3 regions of the Pseudalkalibacillus sp. Hm43 genome follow, and region 2 is predicted to be linked to each of the others. Evidence: predicted binding sites of a transcription regulator. Region 2 holds the regulator's gene; each other region holds the start of a gene.

The links. Region 2 encodes CtsR, which represses protease genes until heat stress. Its sites were predicted from a motif close to ATGGTCAATAAAGGTCAAACA; they were not measured.
Region 1: the regulator CtsR is predicted to act here: its motif matches at 5,337-5,357, upstream of clpP (ATP-dependent Clp endopeptidase proteolytic subunit ClpP).
Region 3: the regulator CtsR is predicted to act here: its motif matches at 3,927-3,947, upstream of ACXQIQ_RS08755 (ATP-dependent Clp protease ATP-binding subunit).

What each region holds. Positions count from the first base shown of each region.
Region 1 is NZ_CM135129.1:2,955,606-2,963,121, forward strand. Features, by position in the region: gene ACXQIQ_RS15415 (nuclease-related domain-containing protein) at 1-893, opposite strand, end outside; gene ACXQIQ_RS15420 (VOC family protein) at 1,022-1,873, shown strand; gene ACXQIQ_RS15425 (aromatic amino acid hydroxylase) at 2,289-4,025, shown strand; gene ACXQIQ_RS15430 (Gmad2 immunoglobulin-like domain-containing protein) at 4,104-4,589, opposite strand; gene clpP (ATP-dependent Clp endopeptidase proteolytic subunit ClpP) at 4,686-5,279, opposite strand; gene fdhF (formate dehydrogenase subunit alpha) at 5,766-7,516, shown strand, end outside.
Region 2 is NZ_CM135129.1:2,335,213-2,342,728, reverse strand. Features, by position in the region: rRNA gene ACXQIQ_RS12500 (23S ribosomal RNA) at 1-1,397, shown strand, start outside; rRNA gene rrf (5S ribosomal RNA) at 1,471-1,586, shown strand; gene ACXQIQ_RS12490 (MgtC/SapB family protein) at 2,447-3,163, shown strand; gene ACXQIQ_RS12485 (CtsR family transcriptional regulator) at 3,372-3,836, shown strand; gene ACXQIQ_RS12480 (UvrB/UvrC motif-containing protein) at 3,854-4,381, shown strand; gene ACXQIQ_RS12475 (protein arginine kinase) at 4,384-5,457, shown strand; gene clpC (ATP-dependent protease ATP-binding subunit ClpC) at 5,471-7,516, shown strand, end outside.
Region 3 is NZ_CM135129.1:1,641,970-1,649,485, reverse strand. Features, by position in the region: gene ACXQIQ_RS08790 (STAS domain-containing protein) at 1-217, shown strand, start outside; gene ACXQIQ_RS08785 (hypothetical protein) at 290-610, opposite strand; gene ACXQIQ_RS08780 (DsbA family protein) at 804-1,523, shown strand; gene ACXQIQ_RS08775 (disulfide oxidoreductase) at 1,513-1,920, shown strand; gene nfsA (oxygen-insensitive NADPH nitroreductase) at 2,201-2,959, shown strand; gene ACXQIQ_RS08765 (hypothetical protein) at 3,029-3,184, shown strand; gene ACXQIQ_RS08760 (flavodoxin family protein) at 3,218-3,757, opposite strand; gene ACXQIQ_RS08755 (ATP-dependent Clp protease ATP-binding subunit) at 4,045-6,168, shown strand; gene ACXQIQ_RS08750 (ABC transporter permease) at 6,344-7,084, opposite strand; gene ACXQIQ_RS08745 (ABC transporter ATP-binding protein) at 7,081-7,516, opposite strand, start outside.

The DNA.
Region 1 (7,516 bases), 620 kb from region 2:
TAATAGGAATTCCTTCCACAACCTACTAGTAAATAGTTGCTCATAAGGATTTTGCGTATCGACGCTTTGTCATGAATAATACGACACCATTCATGTATGCCACTCGTTGTTATTTTTTTGTCTGGGAAGAGCATTTGATATTCTTCCACGGCCCTCAAAACAGCTTGCTGATATTCTTCGGTTCTGCCGCATTTTTTACAATTCAGAGAGGTTCTTTCTAATCTGCTATACAGCGTCAAACACTGAGGACAATAAATCCCTTTCTTGAGCTGATCATATTGGTATTTTGGTAACTTTGAATATGGATTTTCTGTCAGATGATGAGCTAATAATTGTTGGGGCAGTTGGGGATGCTGACCTTTTGAATGCGGGGGAGCTTTCTTCAAGTAATTCAAAAAGCGATTTAACTGAGGGGGATGTATGATCGGGAGATTTCGAGACGAGTCGTAAAGATGGAATTCGGGGTTTACGAAGACTAGGTATGGTTCAATGGGTACATTGTAACCAAATCTTTTAAGCAATCCTCTTAATACAATTTCATTTCGGTGTAGCTGATGTAAGGGATTTTTTATAACATTCCCGGATGTTGAATACCAATGTTCACGTTCAATATAGTAATCACCTTCGAAATTTTTAATTTCAATCAGATTGATTTTTGGGGATGAAAGGATTAGTGAGTCCATTTGACATACAGTGTTGTTATGCTCCAGCAACATGTCATTGAGAACGATCTTTCCAACTAGAAAAGGTTCTGCCAAATTATCGAATCTTTTTTCACCTATGTAGCCTTTTTCAAGGTTGTCCTTATAATTCTTATCATCTTGTGAGAGCTTCATTCGAACATTTAATGACCTCATAATCCTTAATTCCTTTGATTCATAGCGAGGTTTCATATCCCTCTCCTTTACATTTTTAGTAATCATACCTGTATTTAAGAACTTGTACAACCCCTTTACTTACTTAAGAAAAGCTGCTACTATTATATTAACTTATAAAAAGTAAGTGAAAAGAGGGGATGAACATGTCATTTCATCGTGGGATCAATCCATATGTCAATCAAGTTGAGTTATTCGTTTCAGAAATAGAGAGATCGAGGGCGTTTTATACAGAAGAGCTAGGTTTCAAAGTACTAACGGAAGAAGGAAAGTCAATCACGTTAACGGCTGATGGTGTTAATCCACTCATTACGTTGGTTGAAAATCAAGAGGCTGCCCCGAAACAAGCAAGAAGAACGGGATTGTTCCATTTTGCTATCTTGTTGCCTTCACGAAAGGATTTAAGCAACTTCATCATCCATATGCAGGAAAAGCGCTATCTTTTACAGGGAGCTGCTGACCATCTGTTCAGTGAGGCCTTATATTTAGCCGATCCTGATGGTCATGGAATTGAAGTCTATCGCGATTTGCCACCTGAAGAATGGACCTGGCAGGGAGAAGAGCTGCCGTTGGTGAGTGATCCGATAGACATGGAGGGCGTCATCCAAGCGGGAGATGGACACTGGAACGGTCTCCCATCCGATACGGTCATCGGTCATATTCATTTGCATGTTCGTAATTTGGAAGAAGCAAAGCGATTTTATGTCGATGGACTCGGATTTGATGTAACGATACCGATGAGGCACCGAGCACTCTTTGTTTCAACAGGTGGCTATCACCATCACATCGGACTGAATACGTGGAATGGGACGGACATTCCGAAACCAGATCAGGGCAGTGTTCATATGCGATGGTATTCCATAAAGTTTCATGATGAGGCGCAAAGGAATGAAAGAGTTGAGCAGTTGAACAGGATGGGATATTCGGTAGAAACCGAAGGAGATCTTATATGGACGGAGGATCCTTCAGGTAATCGAATTTTACTAGATGCAAAATAAATTTTTAAAAGGCATCAGCACTAGAGGCTGATGCTTTTTTCATGTTTTAAGTCATCTTTTCTGAAAAAAATGGGTTGACGTTTTGAAAAGTCCTGTGTATAGTATGGATAACTTAACTTTAGTACTTAAAAGCGTCTAAGCGTTTAAGTGTGTAAAAGAATTCAATTCAATATCAAAGCCTTTGCAAAAGCAGTAGCAATTCGGTGGGCAGCACATAGAGACCGGACGGGTGGTGAAAGTCCGGGCAGTCGAATTCGTGAATTACATTGCAAGTGAAGGGCTTTATGTATGAGTGGATGAACGATTCAGTTCATCAATCAGGGTGGTACCGCGGAAACTTTTCGTCCCTATGTGGATGAAAGGTTTTTTTGTTTTCCAAAAAACAAATAAATTCAAAATAAAAGGAGAATGAAAGATGAAACAAAGACCTTTACCGGCGCATTTAAGAAAATTTGTTGTGGAGCAGCATCACGAGAAGTATTCACCGATCAACCACGCGGTTTGGCGTTATGTCATGCGACAGAATCATAATTTCTTGAAAGATGTGGCGCATGAGGCGTATACGGATGGCTTGGTTTCATCTGGGATCAAAATCGATTCAATTCCGAAAGTCGATGATATGAACGAGAGCTTGAAGCCATTCGGTTGGGGAGCTGTTACGATTGACGGATTCATTCCGGCTGTCATGTTCTTCGATTTCCAGGCTCATGGATACTTGCCGATTGCAACGGACATTCGTAAACTCGAAAACATCGATTACACACCAGCTCCTGACATTATTCATGAAGCGGCTGGGCATGCACCGATCCTTTCAGATCCTACTTTTGCACAATTTGTAAAACTGTTCGGTGAGATCGGATCGAAGGCACTCGCGACCAAGGAAGAGCATGAACTGTTTGATGCCATTCGTTCCTTGTCTGCGATACTAGAAGATGGTTCTGCATCTGAAGAAGAGATCGAAGCGGCACGTTCGAATTTTAAAGAAAAACAGGAAGCGGTCAACGAGATTTCTGAAGCTGAACAGATTTCAAGGTTATACTGGTGGACGGTCGAATTCGGAATGATTGGTACTGTAGAGAAACCGAAACTGTACGGAGCAGGTCTATTGTCTTCGATCGGTGAAAGTGTCACGAGTTTATCAGATGAAGTTATGAAACTTCCATTCGATTTGGAAACGGCGATCAACACAGGTTTCGACATTACCACCCAGCAGCCACAACTCTTTGTCTGTGAAAGCTTCGAGCAATTGATTGAAGCGGTGGAACAGTTCTCTGAGACGATGGCATTCAAAGTCGGAGGTACGGAAAGCCTGGATAAAGCGGTCCGATCGGCGAACACAGCCACTTCTGTCTTCAGCTCTGGCCTCCAGGTGACAGGAACTGTGACGGAACTGATCAAAGACACTGATGGGAAAGCGATTTTAATGAAAACGGAGGGACCAACAGCCCTCTCCGTAAATGATGAAGTGCTTGAAGGGCACGGGAAAGACAGCCATGTGGAAGGCTTTAGTTCTCCTATCGGTGATCTCACTGGATCGGAAAAAGCACTCGAAGATTGGACAGATGAAGACTTTGTCGCGAACGGTCTTGAAGTAGGAGAACCACTTCGGTTGGAATTTGATTCAGGTGTCGTTGTCCAAGGTACACTCGATCATGTCGTCCGCAAAAACGATAAAGTCATCATGTTGGGTATTGAAGGTGCAAAAGTGACGCATGAAGGAATCGTTCTTTTTGAAACGGACGAAGGAATCTTCGATATGGCGGTCGGAAGCCGAATCACTTCGGTCTTCGCTGGAGCTGCCGACAGTGAGCATTTCTTTGGTGGGGATGTGAGAGATGAAGAGGATCCAGTAGAACCGAGAGAACATTCTCCGCTTGAAAAATTGTACGGGAAGATTCGTAGTTTGAGAGAGGAAGAGAAGACACCACAAGAAGTCATTGAGACCATCAACCTCGTCGTGACGGAGTTGGAAGACTTCCCTGAAGATTGGCTATTAAGACTCGAAATTGTAGAGATTCTCACCCAGAAACCGTTGTTACCGACGACGAAAAACAAGTTGATGACGGATCTTGAAGAAATGAAAAAACAACCCAAGCTCAATAAATGGATCAACAATGGGCTCCATTTGATCAAAGTTCGAAAATCAGCTTAATCCGATTTGAAAGAATCGTGCACAAATAAGGAAAACCAGAGCGGCATCCTCCCACTGCTCTGGTTTTTTCTATTCAATCTATTTTTCTACATTCAGAGGGATCTCCAGGATATTGATTTCTGAGCCGTCTTTGGCGCTCTCTACGAAAACCTTGATAACCAATTGATCTTTCAAATCTTCAGGTACTGAAATCGTCGTTTCAAAAGTACCCCATGCCGGCGCGCCTTCCGATGCCATCAGAAAATCACTGGCAATTACCGTGTCGCCATCCTTCAATTCATATTGAAAAGCGGCTTCAAACACCCTTGCTTTACCTTTAAAAAGGAACTCACCACTGACTTTTTCGTTCGGGAGAGGACTTTCAATCTTGAAGGCATCGTTTTCAACCGGATCACCGACCGCTGCGTCTTCATCCGATCCTGTATCCCCATCCTCATCAGGCTCTTTTTGATCCTGACCCTGCTGTTCTTCAGACGCTGGAGGTGGACTTTCATTTTCCGAAAACCATTGGTAGGTTCCAAATCCAAGAAGGACAATCAATATTAAGACAACAAGACGTTTCAACCGAAATCCCTCCTTTATTTCAGCTTATGAGTGTTCTTTCACTTTTTACCCATAAAAAAAGGTCGACCCTATCGGTCAACCTTTCTCTGTTCCTTATTAAGTTGTTGCTACTGGCTTTTCAATAACGTCATCGATCAAGCCATATTCTTTCGCTTTATGTGCACTCATGAAGTTGTCACGATCCGTGTCACGTTCTACAACTTCGACTGGTTGACCAGAACGATCAGCGATGATCTTGTTGATCTTCTCACGCATTTCGATGATACGACGAGCGTGAATCTCAATGTCAGCAGCTTGCCCTTGCGTTCCACCAAGTGGTTGGTGAATCATGACTTCACTGTTTGGAAGTGCATAACGCTTACCAGGCTCACCTGCTGTAAGTAAGAATGCACCCATGGATGCAGCCATACCGATACAGATCGTGCTGACTTTTGGTTTGATGAATTGCATCGTATCGTAGATCGCCATTCCAGCAGTGATGGATCCGCCAGGACTGTTGATGTAAAGGGAGATATCCTTATCTGGATCTTCTGCAGCTAAGAATAGCAACTGTGCAACGATCGAGTTCGCTACATTGTCATCAATCGCGCTCCCTAGCATGATGATACGGTCTTTTAGAAGGCGGGAGTAAATGTCATAGGCACGTTCTCCGCGGTTCGTTTGTTCAATAACTGTTGGGATTAAGTTCATTTCAGAAATCCTCCTCTTTCCATAAGTATCTTTATGGCTTAATTTCATCTTACTCAATAGGTCAATATAGGTCAAACTATTAGGCTTCATCGACCGTACTTTTCGTTCGACGATTTTCTCCTTGATGAAAGCATTCGTTGATTCTTCGAAATTCACTCGCTTTCCACGTGCGAACCGCAAGCCTCACTTCCACAGGATGTGGTGACTTCGACGTTCACCACAGGACGTGGTGTGGCTTAGTCGAAGCGGGGTCTTGCCTGGCTCGCTATTCCCGCAGGAGTCTCGTGAATTTCTTCTTATCAACAGATGTTATTCAAACCATGAAAGACTATTGAGATCATTATGTATGGACTATGGTTACATCATACCATTTTTCCCGTTCTTAGCGGATTTAAACGTTGAATCGAGGATAAAAGTTTTATAAAAGAGGGTGTCGGGTAAAAATGTTGATAAGAGTATAACGTGGTAAAAAGGGAGGTCCTTTATGTGACTGAAGTGATCAAAGTAACGGTCAATGGTGTCGAATACCAAACGACGGCTGGACAGAATGTACTACAATTTCTCAAAGCGGAAGAGGTCGATGTGCCTTCCGTCTGTTTTCACGAGAGTCTTGGCCCCATCCAGAGCTGTGACACATGCATCGTCGAAGTGAACGGAGAATTGCAAAGGGCATGTGGTATGAAGCTTGAAACTGATATGGTCATCCAAACCCAACTTGAAGATGTACATAAAGCGCAAGACCTGGCGATGGACCGTATATTGAAAAACCATGAGCTCTACTGTACGGTTTGTGACCACAACAACGGCACGTGTGACATACATAATACGGTTGCAGAAATGCAGAAGGAACATCAGAACATACCGTTCAAAGAGAAAGGCTACGAAGTCGATTATTCCGGGTCCTTTTACCGATATGATCCAGACCAATGCATACTGTGCGGACGTTGTGTCGAGGTGTGTCAGGATGTCGAGGTCAATGAAACGCTCTCAATCGATTGGTCGCGCGAACAGCCTCGCGTCATCTGGGATAATGACGTTCCGATCGACGAGTCGTCCTGTGTCAATTGCGGTCAGTGCGTCACGGTGTGTCCGTGCAACGCATTGATGGAAAAGCCGATGTTGAAGGAAGCGGGCTATCTTACAGATGTGGAACAAGGCACACTGCGGTCCATGATTAATTTTACGAAAAATGTAGAATCCGGTTTTGGTCCATTGTTTGCCATTTCGGACACAGAAGCGGAAATGCGAGAAGATCGCATCAAAAAAACAAAAACGGTTTGCACCTATTGCGGAGTCGGCTGTAGCTTTGACGTCTGGACGAAAGGACGGGATATTTTAAAAATACAGCCTCAACCCGAAGCGCCGGCAAATGGAATTTCCACATGTGTCAAAGGGAAGTTCGGCTGGGATTATGTGAACAGTGAAGAACGTCTCACCAAGCCACTGATCCGTGAAGGGGATGTGTTTAAAGAGGTTGAATGGGACGAGGCGATTTCGTATGTCGCGAAACGCATGTCTGAAATCAAAGCCGAGAGTGGACCGGATGCGCTTGGATTCATTTCCTCCTCCAAGGCGACGAATGAAGAATCTTATTTGATGCAGAAGCTCGCACGCCAAGTGATCGGAACGAACAACGTAGATAACTGTTCCCGCTATTGCCAGTCTCCAGCGACGAAAGGGCTTTTCCGAACGGTCGGATACGGTGGAGATGCAGGTTCGTTGAAAGACATTGAAACGGCCGGGCTTGTGATCACGATTGGGTCTAATACAGCCGAGTCCCATCCGGTTTTGGCGTCGAAAATAAAGCGCTCTCAAAAGTTGTTCGGACAGAAGCTCATTGTCGCAGATATCCGTGAACACGAAATGGCAGAACGGGCCGATCTGTTTTTCCAGCCAGTTCCAGGTACAGACTTGATCTGGTTGTCCGCCGTGACGAATTATATCGTGGAAAAAGGGTGGCACGATGAAGAATTCTTGCATAACCGGGTGAACAATGTGGACGAGTATTTAGAAAAGATTAAGAAGTTCACACTCGAGTATGCAGAAGAGGTGACTGGTCTCTCCAAAGAAACGATGATCCACATTGCGGAAGCGATTCATGAAGCAGATTCGACGGTCATCTGCTGGGCGATGGGTGTGACCCAACAGAAGGGTGGCAGTGATACGAGCACCGCGATCTCCAATTTGCTCATCGTGACAGGGAATTATGGTCGTCACGGTACAGGTGCTTACCCCCT
Region 2 (7,516 bases):
GGCAAATCCGTCCACCATACGGCAGAGCTGTGATGGCGAGGGAACTAAAGTACCGAAGTCCCTGATCCTACACTGCCAAGAAAAGCCTCTAGCGAGGAAAGAGGTGCCCGTACCGTAAACCGACACAGGTAGGCGAGGAGAGAATCCTAAGATGCTCGGGAGAACTCTCGTTAAGGAACTCGGCAAAATGACCCCGTAACTTCGGGAGAAGGGGTGCTCTGATAGGGTGTATGCCCGAGAGAGCCGCAGTGAAAAGATCCAAGCGACTGTTTAGCAAAAACACAGGTCTCTGCGAAGCCGTAAGGCGAAGTATAGGGGCTGACACCTGCCCGGTGCTGGAAGGTTAAGAGGAGGGGTTATCCCTTACGGGAGAAGCTCTGAATCGAAGCCCCAGTAAACGGCGGCCGTAACTATAACGGTCCTAAGGTAGCGAAATTCCTTGTCGGGTAAGTTCCGACCCGCACGAAAGGTGCAACGACTTGGATACTGTCTCAACGAGAGACCCGGTGAAATTATAGTACCTGTGAAGATGCAGGTTACCCGCGACAGGACGGAAAGACCCCATGGAGCTTTACTGTAGCCTGATATTGGATTTTGGTATCGTTTGTACAGGATAGGTAGGAGCCTTAGAAGCCGGACCGCTAGGTTCGGTGGAGGCGTCGGTGGGATACTACCCTGACGGTATTGAAATTCTAACCCAGGACCGTGATCCGGTTCGGAGACAGTGTCAGGTGGGCAGTTTGACTGGGGCGGTCGCCTCCTAAAGTGTAACGGAGGCGCCCAAAGGTTCCCTCAGAATGGTTGGAAATCATTCGCAGAGTGTAAAGGCACAAGGGAGCTTGACTGCGAGACCTACAAGTCGAGCAGGGACGAAAGTCGGGCTTAGTGATCCGGTGGTTCCGCATGGAAGGGCCATCGCTCAACGGATAAAAGCTACCCTGGGGATAACAGGCTTATCTCCCCCAAGAGTCCACATCGACGGGGAGGTTTGGCACCTCGATGTCGGCTCATCGCATCCTGGGGCTGAAGTAGGTCCCAAGGGTTGGGCTGTTCGCCCATTAAAGCGGTACGCGAGCTGGGTTCAGAACGTCGTGAGACAGTTCGGTCCCTATCCGTCGCGGGCGCAGGAAATTTGAGAGGAGCTGTCCTTAGTACGAGAGGACCGGGATGGACACACCGCTGGTGTACCAGTTGTTCCGCCAGGAGCATCGCTGGGTAGCTACGTGTGGACGGGATAAGTGCTGAAAGCATCTAAGCATGAAGCCCCCCTCAAGATGAGATTTCCCATCGCGTCAAGCGAGTAAGATCCCTCAGAGATGATGAGGTTGATAGGTCTGGTGTGGAAGCGTGGTGACACGTGAAGCTGACAGATACTAATCGATCGAGGACTTAACCACAATACTTAAACATCGAAGATGTTTTCAAGAACCGTTATCTAGTATTGAAGGAATGGTTCCTTCAACTTCATAGTCTGGTGACGATGGCGAAGAGGTCACACCCGTTCCCATGCCGAACACGGAAGTTAAGCTCTTCAGCGTCAATGGTAATTGGGGGCTTCCCCCTGTGAGAGTAGAACGTCGCCGGGCAACAACAGAGCAGCCTTATGAGGCTGTTCTTTTTTGTGTTTCAAAAGAAGGACCGTAAGGTCCAAAGGCTACGAAGTTGAGGGTTGAGAGGAACAAGGAGGTCGAGGAAACAAGAGAGCCACGACCGGAGCGTATGATATACGCGAGGACGGAGGCGAGTGCAGATGACGAAGAGATCCGCCGTTCATCGCAAGCCGAAGACTGAACACGGAAGTTAAGCTCGCGCGTCAATGGACTATTAAAAGGATCTTCGACTAAGTACCAGCACGTCCTGTGCTGAACGTCGAAGTCAGTACATCCTGTACAAGTCCTGTGAGAGTAGGACATCGCCGGGCACATCGAAAGGACAGCTGCGAAGCTGTTCTTTTTTGTGTTTCAAAAGAAGCTCGGAGGTCTAATCATCGAAGTGAGACTATGAGATCCATCGTTTATTGCAGGAAAAAGTAGCAACATTTTACTAAATTCCCTAAGTCAGCTTGAAAGTTCCCCAATTGAGAAACAAAAATCTTCTCACGAAGGGAATAAGGGAGAAAATGCCACAACATTTTCTCTTCAAAAGAGGTGATTTTTACTCCTCTGCGCAAAAAACAGTTCCAAAGAGTAATAAATCGCTTTTAAATCAATTCTTTTAGGTTTAAAACCAGATTTTTATTAAGCTCGTGGTCCAATGTTATTAAGTAAAGGATCATCGGCTAAAGACTACCACATCCTGTGGAAGTGAGGCTCGCGGTTCGCCCGCGGAAAGGGATTGAATTTCGAAGAAATCAACCTTCCACATTTACCTTTTTCCCTCGATTGCCTATAATTGAATACTATAAACCATAAGATGATAATAATTAGACATATTGGGAGAGATGACAATGGACTTATTATCCTATGATTGGATATCAGATAAAACAGTGACCATTACAGTTCGCTTACTCATCGCAGCTATATTATGCGGACTCGTCGGAATCGAACGGGAGTTCAAACGACACCCTGCGGGATTCCGTACACATCTGCTAGTAGGGGTAGGTTCTTGTCTCATGATGCTCTTATCGATATTCGGATTCGAAGACTTCTTATCCACACATGAACAAGTCCAGGGCTTTGATCCATCCCGTTTACCAGCTTATGTTGTCAGTGGAATCGGCTTCTTGGGTGCAGGAACGATTCTTGTCCATGGCGTTACAGTAAGAGGATTGACGACCGCTGCTTCCATCTGGGTCGTAGCAGGTATAGGGTTGGTCGTTGGAATCGGCATGTATTACGAAGCGATTTTCACAACATTTGTCATGATCCTGAGCTTGCTTTTCTTAAACAAATTTGAAGATCTCTACCTACGTAAACAGCGATTCCATCATGTGACGGTGATTGTAGAAAATAAAGAGGTTCCACTCTCTCTAATCATCAATGAACTGGAATCGTGCAAGGTGCCCATCTCGCACGTGACAATCGACGATCATCCGAATGATGCATCGACCTCATTGATAAAGTATTCTTTTAAAATTCAAGTTTCGAACACAAAAAAGCTTCCTGAAGTATATGACAAGATTCAATCGATCGATCACGTTCATAAAGTATTTGCAACAGAGTAATTTCACTCATTCTCTTCATATGCTTCCCGCAAAATCGGGAAGCATCTTCTTTCCTTCTGCTTCGAACAAATTTAACAAAACCTAAAGTTTATAACAAAAAATCCCTGTCTATAATAGAAACATCAAACACTTTGCAACTTGCACCCAATTGTATATAATTATAGTCAAAGAAAGTCAAAGTCAGAGCAGAAGGAGGGGCTGTGATGGGATGAAAAACATTTCTGACATCATTGAGGCGCATTTGAAAGAAATTTTAAAGGGAAGCAACAAGAAGGAAATTGAGATCAAGCGCAGTGAAATTGCTGAAAAGTTTCAATGTGTCCCCTCACAAATCAATTACGTAATCAATACGCGGTTTACGATTGAGAAAGGCTTTATTGTGGAAAGTAAAAGAGGAGGAGGAGGATATATTCGGATCATTAAGGTAGAGACGGATAGTACGACAATCCTGCTCGATCAGATCCTTAAATTGATTAAGAACCGCATCAGTGAGTCTGCCGCTGAAAACATCATTTATAGATTGTTAGAAGAACAAATCATCAGTATACGTGAAGCAAGGTTGATGAAGAGTGTAATCGATCGATCCACCATCAATATCGTGCTTCCTTACCGAGATGAACTCAGAGCAAACCTGATGAAATCCATGATCTACAGCTTAAAGTATAAGAACTAAAAAGGGGAGTGTAAGGCGTGTATTGTCAAGAATGTCAACAACGACCAGCAACTTTGCACTTCACGAAAATCATTAACGGGGAAAAGAACGAATTCCATATTTGTGAACAGTGTGCAAAGGAAAAAGGGGACTTCATACCAGGCTCTAATTCGTTCTCGATTCATAACTTGCTGTCGGGGTTATTGAATTTTGAACAACCACTTAATGAGACCAATGCTGCGCCACGAAGCAAACAGGTCACTCAGTGTTCGAAGTGTGGCATGACGTATCCTGAGTTCGCGAAAATCGGTCGGTTCGGGTGTACGGAATGTTATAAGACATTCGCATCGAAACTCGATCCGGTTTTTAAAAGGATTCATGGAGGCAACACGGACCACTCAGGGAAAATTCCGAAACGTCTAGGAAATGATTTGTTGGAACGGAAAAAAATCGATCAGCTTAGACAAAAATTACAACAGCTCATTAATGAAGAAGAGTTTGAAGAAGCAGCACATGTACGAGACCAAATCCGTTCTATGCAAAAGCGGCTTGAGGGGAGGGATTGACGGTGTCGTTGAAAAGATTCATGAGTGAAGCCATCAGTCCATGGATGAAACGGGAAGGACCAGACTCGGATATTGTATTGAGCAGTCGGATCCGGTTAGCCCGTAATCTCGAAAATCACGTCTTTCCCCTGGTTGCAAACGAGCAACAGTCCAAAGAAGTGAACGAACAAATCCGCAATCATTATGAAAATCAGGCATATGGTAGTGTAGGCAGCTTATCGTATATCGATGTGGATCAATTGAAACCGATCGAAAAACGAGTGCTCGTCGAAAAACATTTGATCAGCCCGAACCTTGCTGATGAACCAAAGCATTCAGCTGTTTTGATGAGTGAGGATGAATCGATCAGCATCATGATCAATGAAGAGGATCATATTCGCATCCAATGTCTTTTCCCAGGTTTTCAATTATCGGAAGCTCTGACATTAGCGAGTGGAATCGATGATTGGTTTGAGGAAAAGGTGAACTATGCGTTTGATGAAAGGCATGGATATTTAACGAGCTGCCCGACCAATGTCGGTACTGGAATGCGAGCTTCTGTCATGATGCATCTACCCGCACTGGTCATGACCCAGAAGATGCATCGGATCGTCCCCGCGATCAACCAGTTAGGGCTTGTCGTAAGAGGAATTTATGGTGAAGGAAGCGAAGCACAAGGTAACGTCTTCCAAGTTTCCAACCAGATGACCCTCGGTAAATCAGAACAGGATATTGTCGAAGATTTAAGAGGAGTCGTCATGCAGCTCATTGAGGAAGAGAGAGCAGCCAGAAATAACTTGCTCGAAACCTCGAGAATACAGCTTGAAGACCGGGTATACCGTTCCCTGGGTACCCTCGAAAACAGTCGAATCATCCAGTCGAAAGAAGCGACGAAGTGCTTGTCGGATGTTAGACTCGGAATTGATTTGCAAATGATAGAAGGGATTTCACGGAAAATATTGAATGAACTAATGATACTTACCCAACCTGGATTTCTACAACAGTATGCGGGGGAGACATTGACCCCGGATCAGAGGGATATCCGACGTGCTACATTGATTCGCGAAAGATTGAAGTTAGAGAAGAACAACGAATAGGAAGGTGATCACGATGATGTTTGGACGTTTTACTGAACGAGCTCAAAAGGTACTTGCACTTGCACAAGAAGAAGCGATTCGTTTAGGTCATAATAATGTAGGTACAGAGCATATCCTGCTCGGCCTGGTTCGTGAAGGCGAAGGAATAGCTGCAAAAGCACTTTCTGTTCTTGGTTTAAGTCCTGAAAAGATTCAAAAAGAAGTAGAAACCCTCATCGGTAAAGGTCAGGAGTCGGTTCAAACGATCCACTATACTCCACGAGCGAAGAAAGTCATCGAACTATCAATGGATGAAGCTCGTAAACTCGGCCACTCGTATGTGGGTACAGAACATATATTATTAGGTTTGATCCGTGAAGGAGAAGGGGTAGCAGCGCGCGTCCTCAATAACCTTGGAGTCAGCCTTAACAAAGCTCGCCAACAAGTATTGCAGCTTCTTGGTAGCAATGAATCTTCCTCTTCAGCTGGAGGTTCATCAGTCAATGCGAATACACCGACACTTGATAGTCTTGCAAGAGACCTGACGGCTGTTGCTCGAGATGGTAGCCTTGACCCTGTCATCGGCCGAAGCAAGGAAATTGAACGTGTCATCGAGGTGTTGAGCCGTCGTACGAAGAACAATCCGGTACTGATCGGAGAGCCAGGTGTTGGTAAAACTGCGATTGCAGAAGGCTTGGCGCAACAGATCATCAATAACGAAGTACCAGAAACGTTACGTGATAAGCGCGTCATGACACTCGATATGGGTACAGTCGTTGCGGGTACCAAATATCGTGGTGAGTTTGAGGACCGTCTGAAAAAGGTCATGGATGAGATCCGTCAGGCCGGTAACATCATTCTCTTCATCGACGAGCTTCATACGTTGATCGGAGCGGGGGGAGCAGAAGGTGCAATCGATGCTTCCAACATCCTTAAACCTGCGTTAGCTCGCGGTGAGTTGCAATGTATCGGAGCGACGACACTTGATGAATACCGTAAATACATTGAAAAGGATGCGGCATTGGAGCGTCGTTTCCAACCGATCCGAGTCAATGAGCCGAACAATGATGAATCCATTCAAATTCTGAAAGGGCTACGTGACCGTTATGAAGCACACCATCGGGTGACGATTACAGATGATGCCATCGATGCAGCTGTCAAACTATCAGACCGCTATATCTCCGATCGTTTCCTTCCGGATAAGGCGATTGATTTGATTGATGAAGCGGCTTCTAAAGTTCGCTTACGCTCTTATACAGCACCACCGAATCTTAAAGAGCTTGAACAGCGACTCGAAGGTGTACGTAAGGAAAAAGACGCAGCTGTCCAAAGTCAGGAGTTCGAAAAAGCAGCATCTCTCAGAGACTCCGAACAGAAGTTGAGAGAAGAGCTAGAAACGACGAAAAACAGCTGGAAAGAAAAACAAGGACAAGAAAATACAGAAGTGACTCCAGAAGATATTGCGCTTGTTGTAGCAAACTGGACTGGAATTCCGGTATCCAAGCTGAAGCAAGAGGAAACGGAACGACTATTGAATATGGAATCCATCTTGCATGACCGCGTTATCGGTCAAGACGAAGCGGTGAAGGCGATTTCCAAAGCGATCCGTCGAGCACGCGCAGGCTTGAAAGATCCGAAACGACCGATCGGTTCCTTCATTTTCCTAGGACCAACAGGGGTCGGTAAAACGGAATTGGCGAGAGCGCTGGCGGAAGCGTTATTCGGAGATGAAGATTCCATCATCCGTATCGATATGTCCGAGTATATGGAAAAACATACAACGAGCCGTCTTGTCGGTTCACCTCCAGGGTATGTCGGTCACGAAGAAGGCGGCCAGCTCACCGAGAAGGTCCGTCGTAACCCATATTCCGTCATCCTTCTGGATGAAATCGAAAAGGCGCACCCTGAAGTGTTCAACATCTTACTTCAAGTGCTAGAAGATGGTCGTCTGACAGACTCGAAAGGACGCACGGTAGACTTCCGAAACACCGTCGTCATCATGACTTCCAACGTCGGAGCAAGTACGTTGAAGCGAGGTAAGAGTCTTGGATTCACAGCACAATCTGAGAACCAAGAGTAT
Region 3 (7,516 bases), 690 kb from region 2:
AATCATCTATGTAGGTTTCTCATCCCGACTTGTTCAAGAGATCGTTCGTGCTGGCGTGAAGATTGAAGCTGAAACATTCTCGACTTTCCGTACAGGCTTACGTTATCTTGCCAATAAGAAGGACTGGGGATTGACCGATGAAATTTATAGTCGATCCGAAGCTGAAGAAGAGGAAGAGAAGAAATTGGTTTCTTCGGTTCCTCATGAGAATTTATAAAAGTAATTGACCAAACTTTAATATAAAGATAGCGCAAAATAACGTACTTATAAGGAAGGGAGCTTCTATTGATTAGAAGTTCCCGTTTTTCTTTTTAAATAGGTAAAGAATCCACCAAACAAAAGAGTAGACGTACCCTACCAATACATAGACAGACCACAATTCGAAGTTTTCCAAACCTCGGATCAGATGATTCAATTCATTCCCTTCAATACGTTCGATTGCATGCACAAATCCTATGATTGGGGTTGTGATAGTGAAGCCGATATGTAAGACCGACAACACGATTAACCGTTTTTTCCGTATGGCATGAAAAGAAACGACCATGCTAGCAATGATGTAAGCAAAATACATTACCCATACCCAGGTTGGGAGTGTGTCCATAGCATACATCCAATCCCCCTAATAAAACTCTCATTTAGTGTAATTTTACACTAACAAGAGCGCTATATCTACAACTAATCTCCATTAATTAGGAAAAATTGAGTGTATTTTGGGAGATGTACAAATGTTCATAGCACGTTCATTGACATAGGTGTTCGAATTGAGGAAGAATAGAGTTAGTACATATATAGGAGGACCTGTCATGGCAAAGAAAAAGAAAACGGTCTATAAGCCGCCCAAACAGAACAATAAAGGATTCATCATCATTATAGGAGCAGTATTCGTATTAGCTGCAGTATTACTGTTCATCATCAGCAATGAAAATAATAACCCGAGTCAGGATCAAGCGGAGTCTGCTCAGCCTGGTCAAGAGATTGAGGTCAGTTATGAAAATCAACCGACTGTCGGTGAAGAAGATGCACCGGTCAAATTGGTTGAGTTTTTCGATTTCAAGTGTCCGCACTGTGCATCTTTCGCTCAGCAAGTCTATCCTCAGATCAAAGCAGACTTCATTGATACAGGAAAAGCGAGCATGACGTTCATCAATAAACCGTTCCTGGCACCAGATTCATTCACAGCTGCTCTCGTTGGTGAAGCAGTGTATGAACAAAATCCTGATGCATTCATTCAATATTATGATGCTGTCTTAGCCAATCAGGGTGAAATGAGCGAGCCTTGGGCAACAGAAGAATTCTTGTTCGATCTAGTTGAAAAAAATGTGGATGGAATTGACGTTGATCAATTGAAGGAAGATATCGACAACGAAACCATCAATCAAAGAGTAGAAGAAGATCGAGATATGAGTGCCCAAGTCGAGAGTACTCCAACAGTATTGGTGAATGGCAAGATGGTCGAACTAGATTATGAGGGCTCCATCAAACCTGCTATCGAGGAAGCTTTGGAGGAAGCCGGTGAGCAGTAAACGGACAGGCATCGCTTGGATCATATCACTCGTTGCGGTGCTTGGGAGTCTTTATTTTAGCGAAATAGCCGGTTTCGTCCCGTGTCAGTTATGCTGGTATCAGCGGATTCTGATGTACCCGCTCGCTATCATTCTTGGAGTCGGACTTTTCCTGGATGAGGAAAAGATTCATTGGTATGTGCTTCCGTTCAGCGTGATCGGAATATTCGTATCGACGTATCATTTCCTTCATCAGAAAACCGATTTGTTTTCAAAGGTGGGATCATGTACACAAGGTGTTCCATGTTCTGGAGAGTATATTAACTGGCTCGGCTTCATCACGATTCCTTTTTTAGCATTAATGGCGTTTGTGGGAATCACTGTATTGATGATTAGCCGGATGAAAAGTTCAAAATAAAGCAGTAATGGAGAGAGTTGTCCTCGGGTACAGCTCTCTTTTTTTGATCTAGTGGAATATAAGCCAGATTCAAGAATTATAAGCCGAAATTTGTAATTATAATCCAAATCCAGAAATTATAAAACGAAATCCAGTATTATAATCCAAAATCCAGTATTATAATCCAAAATCCAGAATTATAAGCCAAAACACGCTTAAAGGCACAATAGTTGTCCTCAGACCTCACGTTGGATACGATGAATTTAGAATAACGAAACTGATGAAAGTAAGGGTGAGAGAAATGAACGAGACAATCGAAACGATATTGAATCATCGCAGTATCCGCGCGTTTAAAGATGAACCGCTTTCAGAAGAACAAATCACCGCGATCGTCCGAAGCGCTCAAGCGGCAGCTACATCCAGCTATCTCCAGGTCTATTCCATCATCGGGGTGAAAGATCCGGCCAAGAAAAAGAAGTTGGCAGAACTCGCAGGAAACCAGGAATACGTGGAGAAGAACGGACACTTTTTCGTATTTTGTGCGGATCTTAACCGGCATAAAATTGCTGTGGAAATGGAAGGTCTAACAGAGGATGAAGTTGTCGAATCGCTTGAATCTACGGAAAAATTCATGGTCGGAACGATTGATGCAGCGCTTGCGGCTCAAAATGCGGCACTTGCTGCTGAATCAATGGGACTCGGTATCTGCTATATCGGTGGATTGCGTAACAACCTGGAAGAAGTGGCGGAAGTCTTGAAAACGCCGGACCGCGTCATTCCATTGTTCGGTATGTGTGTCGGTGTACCGGATCAGAATCCTGATAAAAAACAGCGGTTGCCGATGGAGAACATCTATCATGTAGATGAGTATCAGCAAGACGAAACAGAATTCATCGAGCAGTTGGCTCGTTATAACGAAGATATTGCTGATTACTATCGTGAGCGTACCCAAGGAAAGCGCACGCATACTTGGACGCAGATCATCGCCAACAAGATGAGTAAGCCGATGAGACTTTATATGAAGGACTTCTTGAAAAGCATCAAGATTCCGCTTAAATAATTGCAGCGCATACCATAGGATCGCTTCGTCCAAACTACCATCATACCGTGAAAAATTGGAGGCGATCGTATGACGAAGCGCAAGCAGTTGAACGATAAGACGAAACACCATAATCAAACGCCGAAGGAAAGTCTTCCAGACATTGAAATTGCTGAAGAGCTTGCAAAAGGGCAGACAGAATTGCGTGACGAGGATCTACCCGAGCGCGAAAATCAAGAATTCTAAATAAGGAAAAGGACAGCCGCCTGGCTGTCCTTCTTACTTTTTCAACAATTGATTCAGTTCTACAGCTTGTTGCATCGCTAAGTGATCGTCTGCGATGTCGCCTGGTTTGTTCGCTTGTCCGATGATGTATCCACCGAATTCAAGATCTACAAAGTCAAAGATGTAGTTGAACTGTTGGATAAGCGGCAATGCTTTGATCTTCGGATTGTCGCCTCCGCAGCAGATGACATACGCTTTCTTTTTACGAAGCTCAGCCTTGAAATCATATCGGTCATCGCGCATGTTTTGTGAGAAACGATCAATCAGATCTTTCATCATGCCAGACATTCCATACCAATAAACTGGAGTAGCAAACACAATGATGTCATGTTCAAGCATCAAGTCTACTATGCGGTCATTGTCATCTTCTACTGATCGGAATCCGCCCGGTTCATGACGTAGGTCATCTATCGGCTGAATGTTGAATTCGCGGAGATGGATGTGGGTTGCATCCAAGCCGTCGAGTGCTTTTGTCGTCAATTGTTCGGTATTCCCATTCGGACGGGAACTCCCATGTATCGCTAGAATTTTCATTGTATGTACCTCCTTCAATCCTCTTTCATACCCATCATAACGGAGGCATGAAGGGATTGCGAGCAATCAGACTTCGCTATAAGCACGTTCTTTGCATACACCGAGACACCCTGTTATCATCGTAAACCAATCAAAAATTGGCAGGAAAAAAGACAAAACAAAATACTTGAAAGTCAAAGAAGGTCAAACTATAATATAAACAAAGGTCAAAGATAGTCAAAGTCAATTTTGATTAAAGCTAAGACTTCACCAACAATTAATTCTACTTTTACAAGGAGGTCATTATTATGCGTTGCCAACACTGTCAAGTTAATGAAGCAAATGTACGAATGACTCTTCACATAAACGGTATTACGAAGCAGATTCGACTCTGCCCGAAATGCTATAAAGAAATCCAGAGCGAAATGAAGCAGCCAAGTAACATGAATCCTTTCATGGGGAAAAACATGGGTGGATTCGATATGAACGACTTCATGGATCACCAACAGGAGCAACAAGGGCAAGCCGGTCCTGGACAAGGTAAAAAAGGCGGCGGTCTCTTAGATGACCTCGGACGTAATTTGACGGACGCAGCAAAAGCAGGTCTGATCGATCCGGTCATCGGACGTGACAAAGAAGTAGAACGGGTCACAGAGATCCTGAACCGTCGAAACAAAAACAACCCAGTCATGATCGGGGAACCAGGTGTCGGTAAGACGGCCATTGCAGAAGGACTTGCGTTGAAGATTGCGAACCAGGAGGCACCGAAAAAGCTCCTTAATAAACAAGTATACCTCCTGGACGTGTCATCACTCGTTGCAAATACGGGGATTCGTGGTCAATTCGAAGAACGTATGAAGCAACTGATCAAGGAAGTGAAAGAGCGCAAGAACGTGATCCTTTTCGTAGATGAGATTCATCTCTTGGTCGGTGCAGGGTCTGCAGAAGGTTCGATGGATGCAGGAAACATTCTGAAACCTGCCCTTGCGCGTGGAGAGCTTCAACTCGTCGGTGCAACGACGTTGAAGGAATATCGTCAAATTGAAAAAGACGCTGCGCTCGAACGTCGTTTCCAACCTGTCATGGTCAAAGAACCGACAGAAGAGGAAGCAGTGGAGATCCTACAAGGATTGAAAGAGAAATATGAGAAGTATCACGAAATTCGTTATACGGACGAAGCACTTCGTGCATGCGTAACGCTATCCAAACGCTACATCCAGGATCGATTCCTACCAGACAAGGCGATTGACTTGATGGATGAAGCCGGTTCTAAAATGAACTTGAAACACGCTGGTACAAGCGAAGATGACGTGGAAGAACGTCTCGCTGCGATTGCAAAAGAAAAGGAAGAAGCGACGCAACAAGAAGATTATGAGCGTGCTGCAAAACTCCGTGATGAAGAACTGAAGCTTCAGAACCAGACTGCTACAAAACCAGAGGATATGCCTGAAATCACAATCGTGGATGTGCAATACATCGTCGAAGAGAAAACAGGTATCCCAGTCCGCAAACTGCAGAACGACGAACAAAACAAACTGAAGAATTTTGCGGAACGTCTTGGATCAAGTGTGATTGGTCAAGACGAAGCGGTTCAGAAGGTAGCGAAAGCAATACGCCGTAGCCGTGCTGGTCTGAAATCCAAAGTACGCCCGATCGGTGCATTCCTATTCGTCGGACCGACTGGTGTCGGTAAGACCGAACTGACTAAAACGCTGGCTAAAGAACTGTTCGGCTCGAAGGATGCGATGATCCGTCTGGACATGAGTGAGTATATGGAAAAACACTCCGTGTCCAAGCTCATCGGTTCACCACCAGGATATGTCGGTCATGATGAAGCTGGTCAACTCACCGAGCGCGTGCGCCGCAACCCATACAGCATCATTTTGCTGGATGAGATTGAAAAGGCGCACCCGGATGTGCAGCACATGTTCCTTCAGATCATGGAGGATGGTCGATTGACGGACAGTCAGGGTCGTACCGTAAGCTTCAAGGATACGGTCATCATCATGACGAGTAACGCAGGCACGGGTGAGAAGAAGATCAAGATGGGATTTGAGAACCATGGATCAGAAGCGGTGTCTGTACTTGAAAGATTAAGTGCTTACTTCAAACCTGAATTCTTGAACCGTTTTGACGGGATTGTTCCATTCAACGAATTGTCTCAAGATCACCTTGTACAAATCGTCGACCTCATGCTCGAGGATATCCGTGAAATGGTAAAAGATGAAGGGCGTGAAATTGAAGTAACGGAAGAAGCGAAGAAACATATCGCTTCACTCGGTTACGATCCACGATTCGGTGCTCGTCCGATCCGCCGTGTACTTCAAGAAAAAGTGGAGGACGGAATTGCCGACCTGCTGCTGGATGAAGAAGACGTAATGAAAATTAAGGTGGATTTCGTCGATGACGAAATCGTCGTTAATAAAGGTTAATTAGAAATGAATGACCCAGAGGATTCTCTGGGTCATTTTTTTATGATTGGATAGAATTATTCTGTGTTTGGTGAGAATTAATTCGACTGTGATTAGAATTAATCCACGATTGGACAGGATAAACTCCAATTTGGGTAGAATTAATCCAAATTACGTCACAATTACCACGCTCCTCTTACTTCCCACTCCAACGGAAGAATCGGGAGGCGAGGATGATGGAGACGACCGCTATCCCGAGCAGTACCCCGACTTCCAACGGATAATCGGTGATCGGTGCATCGTTCCACGTGCCACGCAACAGCTGAATGACGTAATAGAGCGGAAGGACTTTCGCTACGTACTGCAAGATCGTCGGCATGAAATCAAGCGGGAAAGTCGCGCCTGATAGGAACAGCATCAGGTTCAAGAACAATGAACTGATCGCCGCCGCTGCTTGGGTGTTTTTCGCCAGTGACGTCAAAAACAGCGCAAAAGGGAAAAACGCCAGAATACTGATCAATAAAGCAAGCAACGTACTTCCGATATACGCGGGTAACGTCAAATCATACATCAACATACCGAAAATCATCAGCAAGACTGCTGAAATGAAGAAGATGACCGTTCCCTGGAATGTGTGTGCGGCAAGAATCTTCCAGGGCTGCAACGGAGTAGATTGATAGCGGCGCAGTACACCGGTCTCGCGGTAGCCGGCCAACACCGTTCCGAGTGTGAAGAATGATGTGGTCACGATGTTGACCCCGATCCACGAAGGGACGTACAACTCCGCAAAGCTCATTCCATTCATGTCATTGCCGTCGAACATGGAACCGAACAACCAAATCATCAACACAGGGAATAAGAACGTCCAAAATACGCTCAAGCGATCCCTGAAAAACATTTTCGTCTCTAAGCCAGCTAGTTTCACCATCGCCGTCATGCGGATCGCTCCTTTTCCAGGTAATGGACGAACAAATCGTCTAGAGAGCCTTTTTCAAACTTGAAGTCTTTCAAGGTGATGCCTTTCTCGTTGCAATACTTGAATATGTGGTAAGCGGTGTTCTGCTGATCATCGCTGAATACTTTGTAGGTGGATTGATCCTGCTCCACCCTGACGACATCCGGAAGGGACAGCAAATAATCATACTCCAAACCGTCGCTTTCGAATGCGAGATAATGGACTGCCATTTCATCCAACAGCTCTTCTGGGGTGTTGAGGGCTTTCAATTGTCCACCATAAATCATCGCAACCCGGTCACAAAGCTTTTCTGCTTCTTCCATGTAATGCGTCGTAATGACGATGGTACATCCCTGTTCTTTCAGTAGTTGGATCATCGACCACATTTCCCTCCGTGCGTGTGGATCGAGCCCC